DNA from 2 places in the Methylomonas sp. 2BW1-5-20 genome. Region 2 is predicted to be linked to the other one. Evidence: predicted binding sites of a transcription regulator. Region 2 holds the regulator's gene; the other holds the start of a gene.
The links. The regulator HrcA, encoded in region 2, represses chaperone genes, less so after heat shock. The targets are predictions, from matches to a motif close to TNTTAGCACTCNNNNNNNNNGAGTGCTAANA.

Region 1 (4,468 bases), 1.9 Mb from region 2:
AGTGATCATCAGGCCAGCAACAGAAGCCGCGTTTTGCAAGGCAGAACGGGTTACTTTCGCAGGGTCCAAAATACCCATTGCGATCATATCGCCGTATTCGCCGGTTGCCGCGTTGTAACCGAAGTTACCGGTGCCTTTTTTCACTTCGTTCAGAACAACAGAGGCTTCGTCGCCGGCGTTGCTGACGATTTGACGCAAAGGCTCTTCCATCGCCCGGCGCAGGATGCTGACACCTACGTCTTGATCGTGGTTGATGCCTTTCAGGCCTTCCAGAGCAGACAATGCACGAATCAGTGCAGTACCGCCACCGGCGACCACACCTTCTTCAACCGCGGCGCGAGTTGAATGCAACGCGTCTTCAACGCGAGCTTTCTTCTCTTTCATTTCCACTTCAGTCGCGGCACCAACTTTGATAACCGCAACACCGCCAGCCAATTTGGCCAGACGTTCTTGCAATTTTTCACGGTCGTAATCGGAAGTCGCTTCGTCGGCTTGGGCGCGGATTTGCGCTACGCGGCCTTTAATTTGGGTTTCGTCACCAGCACCGTCGATGATAGTGGTGTTTTCTTTGTTGATTTGGACACGTTTTGCAGTACCCAATTGGCTGATGTCGGCTTTTTCCAAAGACAGACCCACTTCTTCGGAAATCACCACGCCGCCGGTCAGAACCGCGATGTCTTCCAGCATGGCTTTACGACGGTCGCCGAAGCCTGGGGCTTTAACAGCCGCAACCTTAACGATACCGCGCATGTTATTGACAACCAGAGTTGCCAAGGCTTCGCCTTCGACATCTTCGGAAATGATCAACAAGGAACGGCCGGATTTAGCTACGCCTTCCAGAATGGGTAACAATTCGCGGATGTTGGAGATTTTTTTGTCGTAAAGCAGAACGAAAGGATCGTCCAGTTCTACGCTCATGTTTTCTTGCTTGTTGATGAAGTAAGGAGACAGGTAGCCGCGGTCGAATTGCATACCTTCAACCACATCCAGATCGTTTTCCAGGCCGGTGCCTTCTTCAACGGTGATAACACCTTCTTTGCCGACTTTTTCCATCGCTTCGGCAATGATTCTGCCCACAGACTCGTCAGAGTTTGCAGAGATGGTACCTACTTGGGCGATAGCTTTGTTGTCTGTGCAAGGTGTTGATGCGTTTTGAATCGCTGCCACCGCTGCGGTAACCGCCAAATCGATGCCGCGTTTCAAGTCCATTGGGTTCATGCCCGCCGCAACTGATTTCAAGCCTTCGTTAACAATGGCTTGAGCCAAAACGGTTGCAGTTGTAGTACCGTCGCCGGCTACATCGGAAGTTTTGGATGCAACTTCCTTCACCATTTGCGCGCCCATGTTTTCGAATTTGTCTTTCAATTCGATTTCTTTCGCAACCGATACACCGTCTTTGGTGATGGTTGGAGCGCCGAAGCTTTTATCCAACACAGCGTTACGGCCTTTAGGACCCAATGTAACTTTTACTGCGTTAGCCAGAACGTTAACGCCTTGCACCATCAGTGCCCGCGCGTCGCCACCAAATTTTACGTCTTTTGCTGCCATTTCTTATTCCTGAGATATTGGTTAAATTGAAAAAGAGTGTGTCGAACGAATTGGGATTAACCCAAAACACCCATGATGTCTTCTTCGCGCATGACGATGTATTGCTCGCCATCGACTTTAACTTCGGTGCCGGAATATTTGCCGAACAACACTCTGTCGCCAACTTTAACTTCCAGGGCACGTACTTGGCCGTTATCTAACGGTTTACCTGAACCCACTGCCAAAACTTCGCCTTCGCTAGGTTTTTCTGCGGCAGAACCCGGCAGCACGATGCCGCCAGCGGTTTTGGTTTCTTCTTCAACGCGTTTTACGACGATACGGTCATGTAACGGACGAATTTTCATCAATGTCTCCTTAATGTAGATAAAGTTAAAGGTTAAAAACTTAAAAGCTATTTAAAAAACGACTACACCCTTGCAGAAGAAGCGAGCTTTTAAACGGCCTCAAGCTTATTAGCACTCTCTAGCAACGAGTGCTAATAATATCCGGCTTTTGCACTCTGTCAAGCTCTTTGGCATCATTTACGTCTTACTCAATCCTTGTAAACCATGAACGACGAACAATTACTCCGTTACAGCCGCCAAATCATGCTGCCGCAAATCGATATTGCCGGTCAGCAAAAACTGCTAGATGCCAAAGTATTAATAGTCGGCGCCGGCGGCCTGGGCTCACCGGCATCTATGTATTTGGCGGCTGCCGGCGTGGGTCAGATCACTGTCTACGACGACGATCAGGTGGACTTGACCAATTTGCAACGGCAGATTGCTCACAGCACTGGCGATATAGGGGTGGATAAAGTTATTTCAACCCGACAGACGCTGGAAAAAATCAATCCGGGTGTAAAAGTGTTTGCACTCAAACAGCGTTTAGCCGGCGAAAAACTGCTTGAAGAAGTCACCAATGCCGATGTGGTGCTGGATTGCAGCGATAACTTCACAACTCGCTTTGCAATCAATCAGGCCTGCGTCGACCGGCAAACGCCGCTAGTTTCGGGCGCGGCGATCCGCTTCGAAGGCCAAGTCAGCGTATTTACGCCGGGTTTGCATGATAGCCCGTGTTACAACTGCCTATACCAGAGCGACGGTGAAGAAATGCAAAACTGCGCCCGCAACGGCGTAATTGCGCCGATAACCGGTATCGTCGGCAGCATACAGGCCCTGGAGACGATCAAACTAATCGTGGGTGCCGGCACGACGCTGACCGGCCGCTTGCTGCTACTGGATGGACTGACTATGGAATGGCACAGTATGCGCCTGAAGAAAAACCCAAGCTGTCCGACTTGTGGCGAGACTCAAGAATAACCCCCACAAAAAAGCCGGGCTGACCCGGCTTTTCTGACAAGAAAACTGCGTTACTTAACTTTTACCTAGCTTACCCTTCACTAAATTGACGACTTTGTCGACAGCCTTCAACAAAGCAGATTCACTATCGCCGTGCGGCTCGATGTCGCCGAAAGGCTCGCCATTTTTCATGGTATACATGTAAATAAAATACCCTAACGGTGCGAAAGCGAAGATGGCAATAATCAACATCAACACCAATAATTCGATAACTCCGCCCATAACTACCTCCAACTATTTGTTTTTATTTTAATTTAGAATAAGGTCTTAGACCTCGCATGCGACTATAACCCCATACTAAATAGGGAACAAGTACAAAATATACTTTGTCAACTTGTAGCTGCAGTAACGCTGTTGGATTGGCGTAACGCCCGTAACGTTTTTAATCACCAATCAAAGCAAATGAACAATACCCCGCAATCCGATTGGCACAGCCAAAGCCCGGAAACTGTCTTAACCCACTTTGCTGTAGAACTTGGTCAAGGTCTGAGTAGCGAGGACGCACAAAAACGGTTGAACGCCGCCGGCCCAAATCTTTTGACACCGCGCCGCAGCAAAGGCCCCTTGCTCTTGCTATTGGCGCAATTCCATCAGCCCTTGATCTACATCCTACTGTTCTCGGCGGCGACCACCGCATTTCTGGAGGAATGGACTGACAGTAGCGTCATTTTCGGCGTAGTCATCATCAATGCCCTGATCGGTTTTATCCAGGAAGCCAACGCCCTAAAAGCCATCAACGCACTGGCTCGAACCCTGAACATCAGCAGTAATGTGCTGCGAGACGGCCAACGCCGCAGTATCGCCGCAGCGGACTTGGTAGCCGGCGATTTGGTCTTCCTACAATCCGGCGACAAGGTGCCCGCGGATCTGCGACTGTTACAAAGCCGCGAGCTGAAAATAGACGAATCCGCATTGACCGGAGAATCGGTGCCGGCGGAAAAACAGGCGCAAACCTTACCGGCCGCCATCTTGTTAGCGGATCGCAGCAATATGGCGTATTCCTCAACCTTGGTCAGCTACGGCAGCGCCCTGGCTCTGGTGGTAAGTACCGGCGACAACACCGAGATCGGCCGTATCAACAGACTGATCGGCAGCGCCGAACCGCTAGAAACGCCGTTAACCCGAAAAATGAGCGAGTTCAGCCAGTTGTTGCTCTGGGTTATCATCGGCTGCGCGGCGGTTACTTTTTCGGTGGGCGTCTGGCGCGGTGAAACCATGTTGAATATGTTCATGGCTTCGGTGGCGCTGGCGGTCGGCGCAATTCCGGAAGGCCTGCCGGCGGCACTGACCATTACCCTGGCTATCGGTGTCTCGCGCATGGCCAAACGTAACGCCATCATACGCAAACTGCCGGCGGTGGAAACACTAGGCAGCACCACCGTGATCTGTTCCGACAAAACCGGCACCCTTACACAAAACCAAATGACCGTGCAATTCGTGCATGCGGGTGGCGAAGTGTTCGAGGTCAGCGGCAGCGGTTACACGCCGGACGGCAATTTCAGCAGCGACAAACAGCCGATAGACCCCACACTAAAGCCGGCGTTATTGGAATGTCTGAAAGCCGGCCTGCTCTGCAACGA
Region 2 (4,468 bases):
CGGCGTCTTTAGTCGCTTGGCGTTGCGAGTCGTTGAAGTAAGCCGGTACGGTGATGACCGCTTCGGTGACTTCTTCACCCAAAAACGCTTCGGCGTCTTTTTTCAGCTTCATCAACACGCGTGATGATACTTCGGGCGGCGCCATTTTCTTGCCGTGACATTCCACCCAAGCATCGCCGTTGTTGGCTTCCATGATTTTGTAAGGCACCATTTTGATGTCTTTTTGCACCGCGTCTTCTTTAAAACGGCGGCCGATCAAACGCTTGATCGCAAACAAGGTGTTTTCAGGGTTGGTAACGGCCTGACGTTTGGCCGATTGACCGACCAACACTTCATTGTCCCCGGTGAAAGCGATGATGGAAGGCGTGGTGCGCGCGCCTTCGCTGTTTTCGATAACCCGCGCGGTGCCGTTTTCCAGTACTGCGACGCAGGAGTTAGTGGTTCCTAAATCGATGCCGATCATTTTGCCCATTGATATTCTCCAGACTTGAATTGGTAATAAATTAAAAAGTTGTTAGCGATATGCGGTTGATCGTATTAATTTCAAGCCTGCTCATCAATTTTTGCGCTATCCGCCGGTTTATCTTCGGCTTTGGCGACTACCACCATGGCCGGACGCAATAAACGGCCGTTCAATACATAACCTTTTTGGAATACGTTTAATATAGAATTCGGTTGCGCGGTAGCGCTAGGCTGCATCACCATCGCTTGATGCAATTCGGGATTGAATGGCTGACCGAGCGGATCGATGGTTTCGATATTGAATTTGGCGAACACCGATTCGAATTGTTTGATAGTCAATTCGCTGCCTTCTCGCAGTTTCACGATTTCGGGGCTATCGCCGGTTGCGGCTTGCAGGCCTAATTCCAGACTATCCAATACACTCAGCAATTCCTTGGCAAATTTAGCCAAGCCGTATTTGCGCTCGTCGTCCAAGTCTTTTTGCACGCGTTTTTTCAAGTTTTCCATCTCAGCCATGGTGCGGATGGCTTTATCTAGGTTGGCGGCGGCTTGTTGCTGAGCTTGTTCCAATTGTTCCTGCAAAGCTTCCACAGTGACCGTCGCGCCAGCGCCAGACGCTTCGCTAGGCTGTTCTTCGGCGTCGATAGGCTTGGTTTGCTCCAGGACTTCGGCGATCAATTCGCTATCCGACTGTTGTTCGTGGCTCGATTGCTGATGACTCATTACTTACTCCAGGGTTCTAAATTTTTAGGTTGGCCTAACGATAGGGCCATTTATTTGGGATTCAAGGCCGCGCCCAATAATTTTGCCGTCACGTCCACGAACGGAATGACTTTTTCATAGGCCATTCGGGTGGGGCCTATCACGCCCAACACCCCAACCACTTCGTCATTGACCGAATACGGCGCCGTTACCAGACTGCAATGATCGAATGCGCTGTAACCGGACTCTTCGCCGATAAAGATTTGTACGCCGTCGGCCTGCAGACATTGATCGAGTAAATGAATCACGCCGCGCTTTTGACTAAAAGCTTCGAACAGTTGTTTCAAGCGTTCCATGTCCGACAACTCCGAAAAACCCATTAAATTGGTCTCGCCGCTTAACACGTAATCGTCGTTGGGCTGCTGCGCGAAAGTCAGTTGCGCCATGCTCACCGCGTCTATCATGCCTTGATTGACCTGCCGCTGATCTTGCTCCATTTCTTTGATAATCAACTCGCGTATCTTGGCCAAACTACGCCCGGAAAATACCGAGTTCAGATAGTTTGCGGCCTGCTGCAACTCTGCAGGACTAAAGGGCTTTTGGGTGTGGATGATTTTGTTATGCACTTCCTCGCCGTCGGTGACGAAAATCACCAAGACTCGAGTGTTGGACATAGGCAAAAATTCGATATGCCGTAAGGTCGCAGTCTCCCGTCGCGGCAAGGTCACGACGCCGGCCATTTGCGTCACATCCGACAACAACTTGGAAGCCTTACTCAACACGTCGCTGGCTTTATCCGCCTGCCCTTGCAAGCCATGTTGCAATTGATCCAATTCGCTGGACGCCAAAGGCTTCACGGTTAATAAGCTGTCGACGAACAAACGATAGCCGCTTACCGTCGGCACTCGACCGGCCGAAGTATGCGGCGAATGGATCAAGCCCATTTCCTCCAGATCCGCCATCACATTACGGATACTGGCCGGACTGAGCTTAAGTTGCGGGTCTTTAGACAATAATCGCGACCCCACGGGCTGGCCGTCCTGGATGTAACGCTCAACCAAGGTTTTCAATAAATACAGCGATCTTTCGTTTAAATCTTGTCCGCCAGCCACGTCACCCCCCAATTTCGTTAGCACTCGATATTAGCGAGTGCCAGATAGCAAAGCTATCAGGTGGGTCCGGCATTGTCAACGCCGCGGTTTGTCTATTACCTAGCTAAACTGCGCGGGCAATCCCTTGGCGAGTATTTAGCCTGAGTATCGGAACAATTCCAGCCTAATTTTCAGTAACTTTCGCCGCGCATAAAAAAACCCCGTCAAGCCCTAAGGCTTGACGGGGTTTTGCGTTACGAACAATCTAACAAGCAGTACTACCTCAACGCATTACGCAAGTCCAAAATAAAACAGGTTACTTTTTTACCCTAACGCGCCGAAGGCTTTAATCTATTTATGCTCCCATTTGAGAGAAGGACAGCACGTAATAACTGTAGTAAACCACGGCGAAAAACAGCAGCACATTCAATAGCTTTTCAGTCCTGCTGTTTTGCTCTTGCTGATATTTTTTACCATTTTTCGTTCTCATTTGGCCCTCCTGTCGCATGAGTTACCTCAACATTAAGCAATGTAATAATTGTTTCGATGCGGAAATCGAAGACTAGCGATTATCGGCTCATACCGTTGCCTATCCATGCCCCGGCCGCCGCGCCGATGCCGGCCCCCAAGGGGTTGCCCTTGCTCATCTCGTAACCGGCCACACTCCCCAATGCACCGCCTACCAGACCCTGTGCCGATCTTTGGTCGTAACTGTTGTAACGCGACGCCGGCTGGGGTGCCGGCACGTATTGAACGACCCGTTCAACCTCGACATCCCGGCCATGTTGTCGATGATGCTTGTGATGTCCATGACCATCGGCCATGGCAAATGGCGCATGCAGCAGAAAAATTGCAACGATACTTGTCACTCTGAACATAAAAAGCCTGCTTTAGATAAAAGTTCTGAATTTATTCTAGAAGGCATTGTTTAAGTCTTGATTAGGAACAGATTAAGAACGGATGAAGAAGACGGCTTCTACCGACATATCGCTTATTTTTGTGAACTGTGCACGCAATGCCAACGCTGGAAACCCAATCAACCGCGCCCCCGGACGCTGGCTAACTTGCTAGCGTCCGAAATATATCGACGCCTAAAGCCCCAGCAACCCAGATCAGAAGCTATAAGAAATTTCCCCATATACTGTGCGCCCAGCCTGTTGGTAGAATGCCGAATACGCTCTATCCAACAAGTTATTCACCGAAAACGACAAATCGATATTCTTAGTAGCTTGGTAGGCAATCCGGGTATCAACCAGGAAATACGGATCGTAGCTGCCTGGCACCTTGGTGTATTGATCCAGATTTTGATCGTTAAAATAAGGCTGGCTGACGTAGCGGCCGATGATGCCACCGCTCCATTTGTCGTATTTTAAGTCCAATGCCCCACTAAACATGGTTTTCGGCAATTGCACCATTTGCTTACCGACGATCAGCGGGTTGGCGGTGTTTTCCTTAATTATCGAATCGTTCAAGGTGTAAGTGCCGTTAAAATGCAGCCAGTCCCAATAAAGTTTCTGCCGTAACTTCACTTCCACGCCTTCTACCTCGGCCTTGCCGGCGTTTTGCCGTTCGGTCAAGGTTTGCAACAAACCGGGAATCGGTATACCGCTTTTCGCGTAAATCAGATCGCTGATGTAATGATGAAAGTAGCTGACCGCAATCGTGGTGCCTTCGATAGGCGTGGCCTCACCACCCACTTCCCAGGAATGCATGGTTTCCGGCTTTAAGTTGGGATTCGGCTCTGTCAATACCGTTGAGGTTTGGGTATTACCGTACAACTCGAAATTGGTCGGCGGGCGGAAAGCCCAACCGGTGGAGGCAAACAATTTGTAGCCGTCGGCCGGCAGCCAGGTCAGGCTGAACTTCGGATTGAACTGTCCGACCGAACGCTCTTGATAGGTGCGGTTTACCGCCGGACTGGTACTTTGATTCAGACCCGAGGTCGACCAATCGTCATAACGCACTCCTATATGGGCAATCAAGTTGTGCAGAATCCACAACTCGTCCTGCAGATAAGCCGAATAGATGCTTGATTGACCCTTGCCCAGCGCGGTACGACTGCTGATCGAGTCCCAATTACGCCAATTGCCCAGAGCATAACGCGATTGGCCTTCCAGTTCGCTGTGGTTGGTGCCAAAACCGACAGTCAGAAAATTGCGCTGATCCCATAGAAACGGAAAGCGCAAGGCAACATTGCCGTCGATCCGGTTGCT

Region 1: groES (co-chaperone GroES) is a predicted target of HrcA. The motif match lies at 1,999-2,029, and genes of this name have one in related genera.

Annotation. Positions count from the first base shown of each region.
Region 1 is NZ_CP184127.1:4,710,685-4,715,152, reverse strand. It holds gene groL (chaperonin GroEL) at 1-1,548, opposite strand, end outside; gene groES (co-chaperone GroES) at 1,605-1,892, opposite strand; gene ACH50O_RS21660 (HesA/MoeB/ThiF family protein) at 2,097-2,849, shown strand; gene ACH50O_RS21655 (hypothetical protein) at 2,904-3,110, opposite strand; gene ACH50O_RS21650 (cation-transporting P-type ATPase) at 3,291-4,468, shown strand, end outside.
Region 2 is NZ_CP184127.1:2,774,775-2,779,242, forward strand. It holds gene dnaK (molecular chaperone DnaK) at 1-472, opposite strand, end outside; gene grpE (nucleotide exchange factor GrpE) at 544-1,185, opposite strand; gene hrcA (heat-inducible transcriptional repressor HrcA) at 1,236-2,276, opposite strand; gene ACH50O_RS12705 (hypothetical protein) at 2,611-2,745, opposite strand; gene ACH50O_RS12710 (glycine zipper 2TM domain-containing protein) at 2,825-3,133, opposite strand; gene ACH50O_RS12715 (TonB-dependent receptor) at 3,368-4,468, opposite strand, start outside.